3 regions of the Limosilactobacillus walteri genome follow, and region 2 is predicted to be linked to each of the others. Evidence: predicted binding sites of a transcription regulator. Region 2 holds the regulator's gene; each other region holds the start of a gene.
The links. The regulator CtsR, encoded in region 2, represses protease genes until heat stress. The targets are predictions, from matches to a motif close to TTGGTCAAAAAAGGTCAAANA.
Positions count from the first base shown of each region.

Region 1: a site for CtsR is predicted at 2,724-2,744, ahead of DTK66_RS09685 (ATP-dependent Clp protease ATP-binding subunit). Genes of this name have one in related genera too.
Region 3: a site for CtsR is predicted at 2,536-2,556, ahead of clpP (ATP-dependent Clp endopeptidase proteolytic subunit ClpP). Genes of this name have one in related genera too.

Region 1 is NZ_QORN01000045.1:3,875-10,198, forward strand. Features, by position in the region: gene ptsP (phosphoenolpyruvate--protein phosphotransferase) at 210-1,940, opposite strand; gene DTK66_RS09675 (phosphocarrier protein HPr) at 1,940-2,206, opposite strand; gene ykzS (protein YkzS) at 2,328-2,513, opposite strand; gene DTK66_RS09685 (ATP-dependent Clp protease ATP-binding subunit) at 2,792-4,996, shown strand; gene DTK66_RS09690 (ECF transporter S component) at 5,058-5,666, opposite strand; gene DTK66_RS09695 (MucBP domain-containing protein) at 5,819-6,324, shown strand, end outside.
Region 2 is NZ_QORN01000006.1:60,720-67,043, forward strand. Features, by position in the region: gene DTK66_RS02160 (TetR/AcrR family transcriptional regulator) at 1-507, opposite strand, end outside; gene DTK66_RS02165 (ATP-dependent Clp protease ATP-binding subunit) at 795-3,284, opposite strand; gene DTK66_RS02170 (CtsR family transcriptional regulator) at 3,299-3,766, opposite strand; gene adhP (alcohol dehydrogenase AdhP) at 3,921-4,949, opposite strand; gene DTK66_RS02180 (alpha/beta hydrolase) at 5,244-6,200, shown strand.
Region 3 is NZ_QORN01000029.1:73,170-79,493, forward strand. Features, by position in the region: gene DTK66_RS07610 (gluconeogenesis factor YvcK family protein) at 1-829, shown strand, start outside; gene whiA (DNA-binding protein WhiA) at 845-1,783, shown strand; gene clpP (ATP-dependent Clp endopeptidase proteolytic subunit ClpP) at 1,872-2,465, opposite strand; gene DTK66_RS11130 (hypothetical protein) at 3,174-3,305, shown strand; gene DTK66_RS07625 (MFS transporter) at 3,461-4,813, shown strand; gene gap (type I glyceraldehyde-3-phosphate dehydrogenase) at 5,312-6,319, shown strand.

The DNA.
Region 1 (6,324 bases), on a different contig from region 2:
TCCTTTATCTCGTTACAAAAATTTTTAATAATAATTGCTATTATACTAAAGCATTCACTGAACCGCAAAACTGTATTTTATTTATTGTAGTCTCAACTACTAATACTAACAAGATTCACTTGTAATGATTAAGAATTCTTTACAAAATCTTTTACTTAATAATACTAATAGGGACTGCGCAATGCTCTCCAGTCCCTATCTGATTAATATTAAATTTTTAATTCTGGCACATACTTTTTAACAAGTTTTTGTACTTCAGCTGCTGTTTCGGCATTTATTGCCCGGTGAACTAATGGTTGAAGTTTACGTGTACTTAACTGATTGATTAGTGAGCGCACACGGAGAATCTGACTACTGCTCATTGAAAATTCATCAAGCCCCATCGCCATTAATAATGGAACCGCAAGTGAGTTGCTAGCCATCTCACCACACATGCCAACCCATTTTCCTTCTGCATGGGCTGCTTCAATTACTCGTTTAACCATCCGCAAAACAGCAGGATGAAGTTCTTGATAGAGGTACGCAACTTGCTGGTTCCCCCGATCAACCGCTAATAAATATTGGATTAGATCATTACTGCCAATACTAAAAAAGTCAACGTATTTTGCAAAATGATCGGCCATCACTGCCACCGCCGGAATTTCTAACATCATACCTACTTCAATATTTTTAGCGACTTGATAGCCAGCTTTTTCTAATTTTTCTTTTTCGTCATCCAAAATCGAGCGTGCCTGCTGAAATTCTTCAATTGTCGCAATCATTGGAAACATAATGGCAAGACGTCCATATGCTGATGATCGCAATAAGGCTCTTATCTGTGGGCGAAGAATCTCTGGCCGGGCTAAGCCAATTCTAATTGCGCGAAAGCCAAGATATGGATTGTCTTCATGCGGAAGCTTTACCATCCCCAATTGTTTATCGCCACCAATATCTAACGTCCTAACAACAACTTGTTGCTGGTTCATCGCTGATACAAATTTTTTATAAGCTAAAAACTGTTGTTCCTCGCTTGGCAGTTCATCTCGGTTCATATAAAGGAATTCGGTCCGTAACAAGCCAATTCCCTCGGCACCATCTTCTTGGGCATCGATAATATCGGCAAAAGTACCTACGTTAGCAGCCACTTCAAAGCGTCGTCCGTCAGCGCTAACTGTCTGCTTATCCTTGAGCGCTCCCCATTTTTGCTGTTCTTGAGCAAATTCGCCAGCCAATAAGCGATAATGTTCAATCTCTTCATTACTAGGATTAACAATTACTTTACCATGAATTCCGTCAACAATTAGTGTGTCTCCATCATGAATTAAAGCTGTTGCATCCTTAACCCCGACAACTGCCGGTAAAGAAAGCGTCTTGCTCATAATTGTAAAATGAGAGGTCCGACCACCATTGGCCGTTACGATCCCTGCTACATATCGCCGATCGAATTGCGCAGTATCTGTCGGTGTAATATTTTTGGCAACGAAAACCGCGCGATGATCCAACAATGCTGGATCCGGCAACGGGACATTTAGTAAATGACTTAATACCCGTTTAGTTACATCCCGCAAGGCAGTTGCCCGTGAATGCAAGTAGTCATTATCATTCATGCGCTCAAAAATATTTAAATAATAATCCTCCACCTTTTTTACTGCCCATTCAGCAGTATCATGGTGGTTATTGATTCGGTCAATAATCTTAGTTTGTAAAGTCGGATCATCTAAAATTGCAATCTGGGTGTCAATGATAGCGGCTGCCCGCTGACCAAGCGTTTCATGAGCATGTTGGTATAACTGTTGAAGCTCAGCCTTACTCAACGTAAAAGAATCATGAAGCCGGGCGACCTCATGATTCTCATCAGCTGTATGCTGTTTTTTTATAGATAGATCTGACTCCACTAACAGGTGGGCAGGAGCAATGGTAATCCCACTACTAGCTGCCAACCCATTTAGCAGTAAAGACATTAGTCAGTCAATCCTTCCTTTTTCATGGTTTCAGCAACGGTGTCCAATGCTTCTTTTTCGTCATCACCATTGGCAGTAATAGTAACCTTAGCGTTTTGACCAACACCAAGTGACATTACACCCATGATTGACTTTAAGTTTACACTCTTACCTTCATATGAAAGGGTAACATCAGATGCAAACTTAGAAGCAGCTTGTACCAAAATAGTAGCTGGACGAGCATGGATACCAGTTTCTGAAGTAATTGTAAATTCACGTTTTTCCATATTAATCAGTCTCCTTCGAGCAGATTTAATTAATTTATTATCAGCAGCTTGACCACTGATACACCTCGATATTTACATTTTAGCAATTGTAAGCGTTAAATACAAGCTTACATCTCGCGATTTATCGCTGTTTTAATTGGTATATGATTTTTCCGCCCCGTTGCGCTTTTCCTTCAATTTGCGAACGATATGCATATGCATGGAAAATTGGTTGAAATATTTGAAAGTTTTCGGGAGTAATCTCAAAATGATCAATCTTCTCTGTCCGTAAATCATCCAGCAATTGTTCAAAATCTTCTTCAGCCATCCAATCACCTCAATATAAATTCTCTGCTTACCTATTATACACAATAAATACCATAAAGCACCTGTTTTAGCATTCGTTGTCAAAGAGTGCTAAAATCATAGTGTGGTCTTTTGAACCTATTTATTTTGCCATGAAACTGCTTTTCTCTTTTAGAAAATATTTAAGTTTTTTAGCTTGCTTTGCGATAAAAAGTAAGTATAATATTAATCAATGGTCAAGAAAGGTCAAACAAAGACCCAAGCTTGCAGAACATTATTTAGGAGGTATTTAGATTTCAGATGCTATGTCAATACTGCCATCAAAATCCAGCCACGATTCATTTACAAATGAATTTTAATGGTCAACGGATGCAAATAGACCTCTGCCAAAATTGTTATCAAAAACTACAAAATCTACAAACAGAAATGATGAATGGAGGTAACGGAATGAATAATTTCGGTTTTGGAAGCCTCGAAGACTTCATGAATGCAATGAACAATATGCAAAGTCAAGCTGCTGGTGCTAATGGCCAAAATATGAACGGTCAAGCACAACGCCAAGGGGGCGGACGCAACGGAAAAGGAATCCTTGGTCAATACGGAATCAACCTAACAGACCTCGCCCGTCAAGGTAAGATTGACCCTGTCATTGGTCGGGACAATGAAATCAAACGGGTAATCGAGATTCTTAACCGGCGAACCAAGAATAACCCGGTTCTTATCGGTGAAGCTGGTGTTGGTAAAACGGCCGTGGTTGAAGGGCTGGCACAAGCAATCGTTAGCGGGGAAGTTCCAGAAAAGCTTGCTAATAAAGAGATTATCCGGCTTGATGTCGTTTCGCTTGTTCAAGGCACCGGAATTCGGGGACAATTTGAAAAGCGGATGCAACAATTAATGGAAGAAGTTCATAAAAATAAGAACATTATTCTCTTCATTGATGAAATCCACGAAATCATGGGTGCTGGTAATGCAGAAGGCGGCATGGATGCTGGTAATGTTTTGAAGCCTGCCCTTGCCCGTGGTGACTTCCAATTAGTTGGCGCTACCACTCTTAACGAATACCGAAAGATTGAAAAGGACGCTGCCCTTGCGCGGCGGTTCCAACCGGTTGAGGTTGATGAACCTTCTGTCGAAGAAACTATTCGGATTCTTAATGGTATCAAGAGCCGGTATCAAGATTACCACCATGTTAAGTATACTGATGACGCAGTTGTGGCTGCTGCTAAACTCTCTGACCGCTACATCCAAGACCGATACTTACCTGATAAGGCCATCGACCTTCTTGATGAAGCCGGTTCTAAGAAGAACTTAACCTTAAAGAACGTGGATCCAAACGCAATCGAAAATGAAATCCATACTGCTGAAGCACATAAGCAACAAGCAGCCGATAATCAGGATTACGAAAAAGCAGCCTTTTATCGTGACCAGGTAGCTAAGTTAGAAAAAGCTAAAAAAGAAGCAGAAGAAAACCATACCGAAGACTCGGCAACTGTTACGGTCGCTGATATGCAACGAATTGTGGAAGAGCGGACAAACATTCCCGTCGGTGACTTACAAAAGCAAGAAGAAAATCAATTGCGTGACTTAGACAAGAAGCTTGATGAACACGTAATTGGTCAATCACAAGCAGTGGATAAAGTTGCCCGCGCAATTCGGCGGAACCGGATTGGATTGAATAAGTCCGGTCGGCCAATCGGTAGTTTCCTCTTTGTTGGTCCTACTGGAGTTGGGAAGACCGAAACCGCTAAGCAACTAGCCCTTCAATTATTTGGATCTAAGGATGCAATGATCCGCTTTGATATGTCAGAATACATGGACAAGACCTCTACTTCAAAGTTAATCGGGGCTGCTCCCGGTTATGTCGGCTATGAAGAAGCAGGGCAATTAACTGAACAAGTACGGCGCCATCCTTACAGCTTAATTCTTCTTGATGAAGTTGAAAAAGCTCACCCTGACGTTATGCACATGTTCCTACAAATCCTTGATGACGGACGTTTGACCGATTCACAAGGCCGGACTGTCAGCTTCAAAGATACCATTATTATCATGACTTCTAACGCTGGAACTGGCGACGCGGAAGCAAGCGTTGGTTTTGGGGCTGAATCTAATGGTAGTACCCACTCAATCATTGACAAGTTAACGAACTACTTCAAGCCTGAATTCTTAAATCGTTTTGATGATATTGTACAATTTAACGCTTTATCTAAAGATGACTTAATGAAGATCGTTGATTTAATGATTTCCGACGTTAATAACATGCTAGCAGATAAGAACTTACACATTGACGTTCCTGCTGATGTTGATGAGAAATTAGTGGATATGGGCTTTGATCCTAAGATGGGAGCCCGTCCACTGCGGCGAGTAATCCAGGAACAAATTGAAGACCGGATCGCCGATTATGTTCTGGACCACAGTGATGCTCACAAGTTAGCCGCAAAGCTTGATAATGACGGTAATATTACTGTTGAAGCAGCACAAGAAGTTCTAACAAACGTTAAAAAATAAGCAATAAACTAAAATAAGCTGGAATTGAGACCATTATAAGGCCTTTAATCCAGCTTATTTTTTAATTCACTTCTAATCTTCGACGCACTTCCAAAACGGGGATAGCAACCATCGGTACAACTATGATTGCTAAAATTAACTCCGCCAGCCCGTTTGTCGCCATGATTGTTTCAAGGGCAATTAATAAATGATTAACATTAACCCCATATGTTTGCGCAACAGCAGGAGTACGGTAAAATAGATAGATAAAGCTTAATACGAGTCCCGTATTGGTAAGAGTTCCGATAACCGCGGCCCCGATTGCTGCTCCGTACTTTGATTTAAATAAGCGATACAGTAATATAAAAGTATAGCCGGCAAAAAAGCCAATCATAATCCGGGGAAAAACAGAAACGAGCGGGTTAACAAATACTAAGGGCGCAAGCGGACTACTGGGAGCAACAAACGCACGAACCCAGGTCAAAATTCCCCAAACGCCGCCGATAATCGCCCCATCCATTGGACCAAGGACAATTGCGGCAATAATTACGGTTACGTGCAACGTGGTTATGCTCAATGGCCCTAACGGAATATTACCAAAAAAAGGGATAAAATCTTGTAAAAGGATAATCGCAATAAAAATCGCTAAAGTCGTGTTATGCCGAATCTGTTGATGCCGTGTTTTTGCCATCTTTCTTCTCCATCAGAATAAATTTGAATAGGCTTATTGTAATAAAAAAATTAGTTATTCGCAATTATCAAGAGAAATATGGCAGTTCAATATCGTGTCAACTGCTAAAAAGCGCTATAATAATAAAGAACTAAGGTTACGGAGTGTTAATAATGATTGACAAGTTTAAAACTGGAAATCCAATCTGGGTTTACTATAATGACATCGATTCAGGGGCAAATCTGACCGTACCACAATTAATGCGTGGTTTTATTGGGCAGGAATATCATATCGAACGAAAACAATTTCCAAACTATCGTTACGTAAAAACGGAAGGCGAAACACAAGGAACTTTTGACATGCGTCAGCGGATCGTTCATATCTTTTATCGGAAACAAAACTGGGGAGAAGTTCAATCGATTGAGATGTATCTTCACCTTGATGCACCGACATATGTTTTTGATACCGCCGGCGGAATGCCAGTCGGCGCCCCTCTTCCCGCCGATATCACAGTTAAATCGTTCCACCGGGTCGCTACTAAGAATGGTCAGTTCTGGTATGAGATCGGAGCGGATCAATGGATTAAGTATGACCAAATGCACGTAGTTGATAATCCGTTTAACAATAATTTGCGAAAGGAAAAGTCCCGCCTCGTTAATAATATGACGGTAATCCCCCT
Region 2 (6,324 bases):
TTGGGAAGTACCAAAAATTGGTGTTAAACCAGCAATAAATAATTCGGCAGCTTCTTTAGGAAGAATATCCGGACGTAGCTCAACTTCCGGTTGACGGAAAAAGGCTGCAATCGGTTCTAAATAATCCATCGTAAAAATCATATTAAGCTTCTGTTGGGCACTTTTTGATAGTAACCGCATCGCCTGGTTATATTGATCATAAATACTCAACGGATGATGTTTTTTCAATGCTTTTGTAATTTGCCATAATTGTTCGTTAGGTGTCAAGTCATGTTTTCTCATTACCTTATTGATATCTTGACGCACTTTGCCACATAAGTTAGTCATAACATCAAGGTACAGAACTTCCTTGTCGCTGAAGTGGTGGTACAAGGCTGGCTGGGTTATTCCAATTTGTTTTGCAATATCACGAGTTGAAGTTTCACCAAAGCCTTTTTGTAAAAATAATTTTGTTGCGGTTTTTAAAATTGCTTGTCTTGTTTTTTCTAATTGTTCCGCACGCTTCATTTAATGTTCATCCCCTATTTTTTGTTATTAATTATCTGATAAACACATTATAAAACTATAGCTTATCTTTTGACAACTCTTTTGGAAAAATAATCGCAAAATGTGATAAACGAATATTTCCCAATATAATTTTCACGTTATCAGTAGAGAACAAGTTTTGTAAAAATGTTTATTTCATTTTAAAAAAACAACACATCCCATCATAGACTAATTCATGTTTTACTTACCGTATCCATACAATAAAGCAGTAATCACCCTATATAAAACGAGTAACTACTGCTTTATGATTATTTATTCAAATTTAGTTCAACTGCTTTATCTGCATCAGCTTTTTTTACCTTAAAAGTAATTTTGCCGTGATGAGCACCTACCGTTACATCATCACCAACATTTATCTCACCATCAAGGAGACCTGTACTCAAGTCGTCTTCAACATGATCTTGAAGAGCACGCCGTAATGGTCTTGCACCATAAGCAGGATCATAACCTAACTTAGCAATTAAATCAATTGCTGCTGGCGTAACTTTTAGGTTGATACCTTGTTCACTTATCCGCTTACTGAGGTCAGCAACCATTAATTTGACTATTTGGTGAAGTTCCTTCTTTTGTAGGGAGTGGAAAATAATAGTCTCGTCAATCCGATTCAAAAATTCTGGACGGAAATAAAGCTTCATTTGTTGTTTAATCGCTCCTACCATCGCAGAATAATCTTGAGACATATCTTTTGCGCCAAATCCAACTTCTTTTTCGTCTTGGAGCTGGGTCGCACCAAGGTTAGAAGTCATAATAATAATCGTGTTTCTAAAGTCGACTTTACGGCCTTTAGCATCCGTTAAATAGCCATCGTCTAATACTTGTAACAAGAGATTAAAGACATCCGGATGAGCTTTCTCCGCTTCATCTAATAATACTACAGAATATGGATGTTGCCGAACTTTTTCAGTCAACTGCCCTCCTTCATCATAACCCACATATCCAGGAGCAGCACCAATTAACCGACTTGTACTATACTTTTCCATATATTCAGACATATCAATCCGAATCATATTATCTTCTGATCCAAAGATAGCTGCAGCTAATGCCTTTGCTAGTTCGGTTTTACCGACTCCAGTAGGACCTAAAAACATAAATGATCCAATTGGCCGTCGCGGATCCTTTAACCCGCTTCTTGCACGACGAATTGCCTTTGCTACCACCGAAACTGCTTCATCCTGGCCAATTACCCGTTGGTGAAGGACTCTTTCAAGGTTTACTAACCGCTCGCTTTCACTCTTTTTTAATTGTGTCAACGGAACACCAGTCCATTCAGCAACAACTTGGGCGATATTTTCCCCGCTAACTTGAAGCTTATAATCATGAGAATCCTTTTTTTGATCACGTTGCTCTTTACGCTCAAGTTTATCTTTTACTACTAATTCTTGTTGGCGTAAAGTTGCTGCCCTATCAAAATCCTGATTATCGATCGCCTCTTCTTTTTGTTCACGCAGCTCTTCTAATTGATGTGCTAATGATGGCTGCCGATTTTTCTTATCTTCTGCATCAATCCGCACCATTGCTGCTGATTCGTCAATAAGATCAATTGCTTTGTCTGGCAAGAACCGATCGGCAATATAACGATCCGATAATTTAACTGCTTGTTCTAGAGCCTCGTCAGTAATCTTAGCATGGTGATGTTCTTCATATTTTGGTCGTAATCCACGCAAGATTTGCAGTGTTTGATCAGTTGTCGGTTCATCAACTTGAACAGTTGCAAACCGTCGCTCAAGAGCCGCATCAGATTCGATATACTTTTGATATTCATCAAGGGTAGTCGCCCCAATCGTTTGCAATTCACCACGGGCCAGTGCCGGCTTTAAGATATTGGACGCATCAATTGCTCCTTCTGCACCACCAGCACCAATTAACGTGTGAAGCTCGTCAATAAATAAGATAACATGACCATCTGTTTGAATTTCATCAATAACTTTCTTAAGACGATCTTCAAACTCTCCACGATATTTGGTCCCAGCTACTAATGAACCCATATCAAGCATCATCAACCGTTTATTAGCTAACTCTGCTGGAACTTTTCCTTCCACCATCCGTTGAGCTAACCCTTCTGCAATTGCCGTTTTACCTACTCCTGGTTCACCAATTAAAACAGGATTATTTTTTGTTCGGCGACTAAGGATTTGTTCAACACGTTTAACTTCTTTGTCTCGTCCAATAACCGGATCTAACCGGCCATTACGGGCAAGCTCGGTCATGTCACGAGCAAGCTTATCTAATGTCGGTGTCCCTGTCTTGGAATTATGACGGTTTTGTTGACGATTATTAGAACGCTGCTGGTTATCAGCTACCCCTAATCGCCGCAAAATAACCTTTCTCATTTGACGAGGAACGATATCCAAGCTATATAGAATGCGCGAAGATAGCACGCTTTCGTCAGCAATTAATGCTAACAATAAATGCTCGGTCCCAATTTTTAACGCATGCATTTGCTGCGCTTCCCGACCAGCTAATGATAAGACTTGTTTAGCTTTAGGTGAGTATGGTAAATAATCAGATACACCTAAGTTTTCCATTGTACCGTACCCAATCAGCCGTTCAATTTCTTCACGAATATCATCGCTTGTCACTGAAAATTGTTCAAAAATTTTATTTGCAATCCCATCTTTATCCATTGAAAGAGCAAGTAAAAGGTGTTCTGTTCCTACAGCTTGATGCTTAAAATACTTTGCTTGTTCTTGTGCAATTGCTAAAACGTGCTTTGCACTTGGTGTGAACATATTATCCATGTACATTCCCCCTTCTAACTCTCATAACGCAAGCGATTCAAAAATGATATTAATATACGAGCACGAAGCCGATCTTCAATTGCATTATCATCAAGTGCTAAAGTTTGCTTGGAAAGTGCAACTAACATTAAATCACCTTCACGTCTGGTAATTACTTTTTCTTCATATAAAGTCCGAACGATATCAAATGCATCTCGTTCACGAACTGAGTCGCCAATTGCTTGGATAAGTGAGTTTAGCACACTTACATCATCAAGTAAATTAACACGTTCGATTCTAATATAGCCACCACCACCACGTTTGCTTTTTACCAAGTAACCATTTTGAATGGTAAATCTAGTCTTAATTACATAATTAATCTGAGAAGGTACAACATCAAAGTGATTTGCTATCTCAGAACGGCGAATCTCAATATGTGCTGAGTCACCAAGAATCTCTTTTAAATATGCTTCGATAATATCTGAAATACTCTTATTCTCCATTATATCACCTCGGCTTTTTGACTAATCTTGACCATTATTTTACCACATTTTTCTATTCATCGCCTACTTTCAAGATTACCAATTAAAAATAATGAAGCTAGGAAAATTTTTGCTTTTCCTAGCTTCATTGGAGAATTAATATGAATTATTTTTATTAATCGTTATCATTGTGAACAAAATCAACAACATTACGACCAACAACCTTATTATCCTTAAGTTCTTGAATCATATCATTGATTTCACTTAACTTACGAGTATGAACGATTGGGTGAACCTTACCTTCTGCACCAAATTGGAAACATTCAGCTAAGTCTTGACGAGTACCAACTAATGAACCTGCTACGATAATACCATCAAGAACTGTCTTAGCAATGTTTAACTTCATGTCACCTTGTGGAAGAGCAACTGCAACAAGCTTCCCATCTGGACGAAGAGAATCAACTGCTTGATCAAAGGCAGCAGTAGTAACAGCAGTAACAACAGCTGCGTGAACACCGCCAACTTTTTCTTGAATTTGTTGATCAACGTCACCATCATGACGGTTAATCAAAATTTCAGCACCGTTTTCCTTAGCAGCTTGAAGCTTGTCAGGGTTACCGTCAACGGCAATAACATGGGCACCAAATACGTTGTGGGCAAATTGAATACCCAAGTTACCTAAACCACCAGCACCAACAATTGATACCCATTGACCAGGCTTGATATCAGCAACCTTCAATGCCTTGTACATCGTAACCCCAGCACAAGTTAATGAAGTAGCTTCAACTGGATCAAGGCCTTCTGGAACCTTAACAGCGTAATCAGCCGGAACGATACATTGTTCAGCCATGGCACCATCAGCAGTGTAACCAGCATTAAGAACGTTCCGACAAAGTGTTTCACGACCTGTCAAACAATATTCACAGTGTCCACAGCCCTTAAAGAACCATGCGATTGATACACGATCGCCAACCTTCAAGGAAGTAACACCTGGGGCAACCTTTGATACACGGCCAACACCTTCGTGACCAATAATTCGACCTGGCTTTTTGCCAAAGTCACCAGCAGCACAGTGCAGATCAGTGTGACATAAACCACAATATTCCATGTCAACTAATGCTTCACCTGGCTTTAAATCCCGAAGTTGAACATCTTTAACAGTAACGTATCCATCTACTGGATCATTAATTACAGCAGCCTTCATAAGGTAAGATCTCCTTTAATAAACAAATTACTTTTTACAATGCTTATAGTACCAAACTACTACACAAATTTAAAGTGAAATTTTGCACATTTAATAAATATAATTCAATACCATTAGTCTTATTTCAACATCAAATCGTAATCTTACCAGTAAGTTATAACGACAAACCAATTAAAATACTTTTGTACAGTAAATCACTTCCTTTTTCTAACTAAAAATTTACTCATTAAACTTTCCGCTTCCACCGCGAGATGAATGTTATAATTTAACTAACCATTCAAAGGAGTGATATTAATGGCTTATGGATATATCACCAAGCTAGATGAAAACGTCGAACGCCAGCACGTTCGCTATAATAATCGCTACGGGATAGCAATCGCTGCTGACATTTATACACCAAAAAATTTAAAAGATGACCAGCTTCTTCCAGCACTAATTGTTGGCGCCCCTTACGGAAGTACAAAAGAACAATCTGCTTCTGTCTACGCAAATCAATTCGCCCAATTAGGATATGTTACATTAACATTTGATCAAGTCTATATGGGCGAATCTGCAGGTGAACCGCGGCATGTTGCTTCGCCTGACCTTTATGCTGAGTCTTTCAGTGCGGCGGTTGACTATCTTGGCACAAAAGCAGCTCATGTTAATCGCGATCAAATCGGGGTAATCGGCATCAGCGGGGGAGCTGGTTTTGGCCTTAGCGCCACAGCAGTTGATACTAGAATTAAAGCAATTGCAACTGTGTCAATGTACGATATGACTGATATTCGAGAAATGGCAAACCTTGCACCAGAACAACTTTTCCAATTAAAAGATCAATTATCAAAGCAACGGTGGATTGATTTTGAAAATGGACAGCCTGAATACCATCCGAATTTCCCTGAAACACCATTTGATGACCTTAATGATTTACCTAACCAAGATGCGTTAACAAATGAGTGGCTACGCTTCTATGCTCTTAAACGTGGCTTCCACCCCAATGGCCGTGGCTCTGCAACAACTACATCTAACCTCGCGATGTTAGAATTTTCAGCCTTAGATTATATTAAAGAAATTTCTCCACGACCAATCTTATTTGTTTACGGCGACAAGGCTCATTCACGACCATACTCTGAACGGGCTTACTATCTTGCAAATCAACCAAAACAAAAGTTAGTGGTTGAAGACTGTGAACATATTGACTTGTACGATAAGATCGAAAAAATACCATTTGATTTAATCGATGTATTTTTCAAAGATAGCTTCATTTAAGCAACACTGTTAAAAATTAATTATGCAAAAAGCCTATTGTAGTTGTCATCAATAAACTACAATAGGCTTTTTAATAGTCGGAATTACAAGAATTATTTTGCATCCCTTTCTTTCCTATTATATT
Region 3 (6,324 bases), on a different contig from region 2:
TCCACCTGGTGATATTCGCAATGTGTTAGTGGCGTTGTCAGAATTACCTGATCTTGAACTAAATATTTTTCAGTATCGTTTTAAGAGTAGTGATCAATTTTTTGCAGGACATGCAATTGGCAACCTCATCATTTCTGCTTTATCAGAAATGAAAGGGGGAATTTTTACAGCTGTTCAAGAATTGTCACTAATGATGAAAATAAAGGGTCATATTTATCCGGTGGCTAATGAGCCCTTAACTTTAAATGCAGAATTTACGGATGGCACTAAGTTGAGCGGGGAATCAGAAATTACAGCCGCACATAAGCAAATTAAACGGGTATGGGTAACTCCTTCTTCCGACAACGATGGTCACCAAGCCCATCCTGTCTCAGAGGTTTTAACGGCGATTAAAGAAGCAGATCAGATTGTTATTGGTCCTGGTAGCTTATTTACAAGCATTTTGCCAAACTTAATGATTTCTGAAGTTGGACGAGCAGTTTGCGAAAGTAAAGCTGAAGTAATTTATATTTGTAATATTATGACGCAAAAAGGTGAGACGGATAACTTTACTGATGCTGACCATGTTCGGGTGCTTAATCGACACCTTGGTAAGAACTTTGTCGACACTGTATTAGTAAATATCCAGCCTGTTCCGGCAAATTATCTTGATTTTCAAGAATGGAATGAGATTTCTCAACCCGTTAAACACGATTTTCAAGGATTACGCGAGCAGGGATGCCGAGTAATCAGCTCTAACTTTTTGCGCTTAAAAGATAATGGGGCTTTCCATGATCGAGATAAAGTAGTCGCTGAGTTAATGAATCGGCTTCACCAAGTCCATGAATAAGGAGGTGGGTAGTAGATGTCATATGCAAGTGAAGTGAAAAAAGAATTAACGGGGATTAAGGTTCATCGAGATAATGCGAAGGCCGAATTAATGGCGTTGATCCGTATGAATGGGTCCATCGGAATTGCCGACCACCAGTTGATTTTAAACGTTCAAACAGAAAATCCAGCGATTGCACGACGGATATATTCACTACTAAAACAATTTTATGAAGTCGAAAGTGAAATTGTCGTACGGCGAAAAATGAAGTTGAAAAAGAATAACCAGTATATTGTTCGCTTGCGTTACCATGCCCAACGTGTATTAGATAATTTAGGAATCTTGCAAAATTACCAAATTAAGGAACAGGTTCCGGTTGAATTATTAAAAGATGAATGGATGGTTCGTTCTTATCTCCGAGGGGCATTCCTTGCTGGTGGCTCTGTAAATAATCCGGAAACCTCTCGTTACCATTTAGAGATTTATTCACTATATGAAGAGCATAATGAGATGATTGCTCAGATGATGAATAAATTTGGCCTAAACGCGCAAACTACAGCACGACGGAGTGGTTTTATTGTTTATCTTAAAGAAGCAGAAAAAATTGCTAACTTTATGTCATTAATCGGGGCTACTAATTCAATGCTTCAATTTGAAAACGTTAGAATAGTTCGTGACATGCGCAATTCGGTTAATCGATTGGTAAATTGTGAAAATGCTAATTTAAATAAGATTGCTAACGCTTCAACACGACAGATTGAAAATATTGAACTGATTGATTCACGGGTCGGTTTAAGTAGTTTACCAGATAAATTGCGGGAAATTGCGGAAACACGGTTAGCTCATCAAGAGGTCAGCTTAAAAGAGCTGGGGGAATTGGTGCCAGGAGGACCAATTTCTAAATCGGGTGTAAATCATCGTTTGCGCAAATTAAACGCATATGCTGATGAATTACGTGCATCACAAACAAATTAAAAAAGAAGACAAGCGCAGAGCTAAAAGCACTATCGCTTGTCTTCTTTATTATTAATTACTGAATATTGTGAAAATCCAAACTAATTAATTACTTTAATTTTGAATTATTTTCCATCACTCCATCAAGTAAGCCATAGTCAACAGCTTCTTGCGCAGTTAAGTAATGGTCACGTTCAGTATCAGCTTGAATCTTTTCGATTGGCTGTCCAGAATTCTTAGCTAAGATGCCATTTAACATCTTACGGGTCTTCAGAATTTCGGTAGCAGCGATTTCAATTTCAGTTTGTTGACCTTGAGCACCACCAGATGGTTGGTGAATTAGCACTTGAGAGTGAGGTAAACCAAAACGCTTACCTTTTGCACCAGAAGATACTAATACACTAGCCATTGAAGCAGCCATCCCGATAACAATCGTTTGAACATCTGCTTTAATGAAGTTCATTGTATCGTAGATTGCCATTCCAGAGGTAACAACCCCACCAGGTGAGTTAATGTATAAGTAAATATCTTTAGTTGAATCTTGCGCGTCTAAGAATAGAAGTTGCGCAACAATTGAGTTTGCCATTTCGTCTTCAATTGGACCGGAAAGCATGATAATCCGATCCTTCAGAAGCCGTGAATAAATGTCATAGGCGCGTTCACCACGAGATGATTGCTCAATGACAGTAGGAACTAAGTTCATAGTGTGGCCTCCTTGTATAAATTAGCACTCGTTAGACTTCTATGCTAACGGATAATAATACTATACTCGATTGGTCAAAAAAGGTCAAATGTTTTAACCGAAAATTTAAAATTAAAATCTAAATAACTTTTTTAGCAGCATGGTTGGTTATGCTGGCATGACGTTAGAACATGGTGAACTATCTGCCATTTATTAGGTTTTACAATAAAAAAAGCCTGATGAAAATTTTTAGTTTTTCACTAGGCTCTATAGCTTATCAGGTTATTTTTGATTAAGACTTGCACTCACTAATGCTAATTCGGTTGCCGCACATTCCTTATCTAATTCTGCCCAATTATTAGTAACGTTAAATACATTTAATGAATTTGTTTTCATGATGTTTTCCTCCATAAAATTATGCTTTATTTTTCTAGCTTTGGTTTATATTCTGTATCATACTACAATTGGTCTGAAATTGAAAGCTTTTAGTGATAATGATTATCGCTGTAATATTAAAATTGGTATAGATATATTGCTGAGATAGTAGATAGGCTGGTAAAGATAATCGTTTAGCAAATTGCTTAAGATTTTTAAAAAGTAAAGCGCCGGTACTACAACAACATTCATATAATTTGATTTGCTAATAGGTAGACTTGCTTTTTAAAACAATGCCCGGTATAATTGGAACGTTAATTAATTTACGTTTAATATTAAAGGAGGCATAGTCACATGCGTAAAGCACACCCATACGGCGTACAAGGCCGTCGCCCAATCGCTTCTAAGTATAAGCGAGCATTAAAAGAAAAGAAGATTGAAGCTATTCGTAAGTGGGCTAAGGAAAAGCCAGCTGATGAAAAGTAATAAAACTTTAGTGGGACTAGGATAATTTAGTTATCTTAGTCCCTTTTTCTATATAAAACAATTTAATGCAAAAAAGAATATTAATCCATTATAAGTTATGATAAAATATTAAAGCGCTTTTGAAAGCGATATCAATAATCAAAGAGGTGAGAAATATGTTCTCGTTTTTAAAACCTGCACCTGTAGCAGCGAAAAAAGTGCCGAGTGATAAGGTGGCTAGCTCATATCGTTGGCACCAGTTTGGGGTTTTGTTAGCAATTTGTATCGGTTATATTGGCTATTATGTTATTCGTTTAATTTTTACAACCGAACAAAATGAAATCATGAAGCAGTATGGTTTTACCACTGCAGATGTTGGAATGGTTCTTTCGTGTTTTGGAATTGGTTATGGAATTTCTAAACTATTTATGGGAGCTTTGAGTGATAAGAGTAATACCAATCACTACTTGGCAACCGGATTAATCGTTTCTGCTCTTTTGAACTTTGGATTAGGGGCAACTCGTAACCTTTACGTAATGATGATTTTAATGTTGGTTATGTCAATTGCTCAAGGAATGGGGGCAGCTGCTTGTCAACGTTCAGTTCAATTATGGTGGGGAAAGAAACACCGTGGAGCGATATACTCAATCTGGTCATCAGCCCATAATGCTGGTGCGTTTGTCTGTGTTGCAGTCGTTCAATTAGCAACGTTTATGTTTGCAGGATCAATTCCAGCAGTCTTTTATACTTCCTCGGTCGTTTCCTTAGTTATTGCAGCATTTGTTTTACTGGTTGGTGCTGATCGTCCGGTAAGTGTTGGTCTGCCTAGTATCTCTGAATACACTGGTGATGAAGTTGTGCTTGAAAATGGTGATGAATCTGCTTCAGAAGAAACGAGCTTAACCCTTCCGCAAATCTTTGTTAAATATATCTTAACAAATAAGGTAGTGTGGGCGATTACATTAACATCCATGTCCTTATACCTAGTGCGTTACGGAATTATGAGCTGGATTCCAAGCTACTTAGTTGAATCAAAGGGTTTTACAACCAACTTTGCTAAATGGCTTGTCGGAATTTTTGAATTAGCTGCAGTTCCTGGTGTAATTATTATGGGAGCAATTTCTGATGCCCTAAAAGGTCGGCGTGCAATTGTATGTATTATATGTGTAATCGGCTTATTTGTATGTTTAACCACGTACTTTTTCAGCACAAATCATGCATTGATTGTAACAGTATTATTTATTATGGGGACCCTGATTTATGCACCATTAACATTAGTCGGACTAATGGTTAATGAAGCTGTACCAAAGTTTGCTGTTGGTTCTTCAACTGGATTTATGGGCTTTTTCCAATATATATTTGGTGAGACATTAGCAACAGCGTTAATTGGGATTTTGGTTTCTAAGTACGGCTGGCTTGCAAGTAATATTGTTTTATATGCCGCATCGACGTTAGCGTTGCTATTATTAATTTATATTCTTATTGCAGAACGTCATGCCGAAAAAATTGCTGATTCAAGTAAAGATTAATTAGAAGCAGGCAGTAATTAGGAAGAAATCGTCTTACGGTTGCTTTCCTTGATTAGCCTTTGTCATATTCAAAAACGAAAAAATGGTTGCGGAAAAATACATTCCGCAACCATTTTTAATTAAGATATAAAAAAGCAGAGGAACGAATCCTCTGCAGATATGCGCCCCCCGAGAGTCGAACTCGGATCTCGAGAACCGGAATCTCACGTGCGATCCATTACACTAAGGGCGCGTCAACAGATATTATGATATCTTAATCGAGATAAAAATGCAAGTATTATTTGAAATTTTTAATCAAAATAACGCTTACATCAGAAAAATGTTGTTATTGAATAGACAATTTTTTTGAAGATGGTATCATAAGTATCGTAGGAGTTGTATATTGCTTAGACCTTACCACTACGTCACTTACAATGGTTGAGAGTTGCGATGCTGATGTAATGTGATAAACTAAGCAAGTACACTAATTATGTTTTTCCTAAAGGAGGAATTTGCAGTATGACTGTAAAAATTGGTATTAACGGTTTTGGCCGTATTGGTCGTTTAGCATTTCGTCGGATTCACGAACTCAACACAGATGACATTGAAGTTGTTGCAATCAACGATTTGACTACTCCTTCCATGTTGGCATACTTACTTAAGTATGACTCAACTCATGGTAAGTTCCCAGGTGAAGTTACAGCTACTGATACTGGTATTGTTGTTGATGGTAAGGAATACCCTGTATATGCTGAACGTGATGCTCGTAACATTCCTTGGGTAAAGAACGATGGTGTTGACTTTGTCCTTGAATGTACTGGTTTCTACACTTCTGCTGAAAAGTCACAAGCACACATTGACGCTGGTGCAAAGCGTGTATTGATTTCAGCACCTGCTGGTAACATCCCAACTGTTGTTCCTGGTGTTAACCTTGATACTTTGAACAAGGACGATGTTATTGTTTCAGCTGGTTCATGTACTACTAGCTGCTTGGCACCAATGGCTAAGGTCTTAAATGACGAATTTGGTGTTAAGGTTGGTACTATGACTACTATCCACGCATTTACTTCTACTCAAGCTATCCTTGATGGCCCTCGTGGTAAGAAGATGCGTAACAACCGTACTGCAAGTGTAAACACTATTCCTCACTCAAGTGGTGCTGCTAAGGCTATTGGTTTAGTTATTCCTGAATTAAACGGTAAGCTTTCAGGTCACGCACAACGTGTTGGTGTTGTTGACGGTTCATTAACTGAACTTGTTTCTATCTTAGACAAGAAGGTTACTGTTGACCAAATCAACGATGCTATGAAGAAGGCTACTAACCCAGCATTCGGTTACACTGAAGATCCAATTGTTTCAACTGATATTATCGGTTCAACATACGGTTCAGTATTCGATCCTTCCCAAACTGAAATTATGGAAGGTGACGATGGTTCACAATTAGTTAAGACTGTTGCTTGGTACGACAACGAATACGGCTTCACTAGCAACATGATTCGGACTTTACTTCACTTTGCTACTCTTTAATTTGA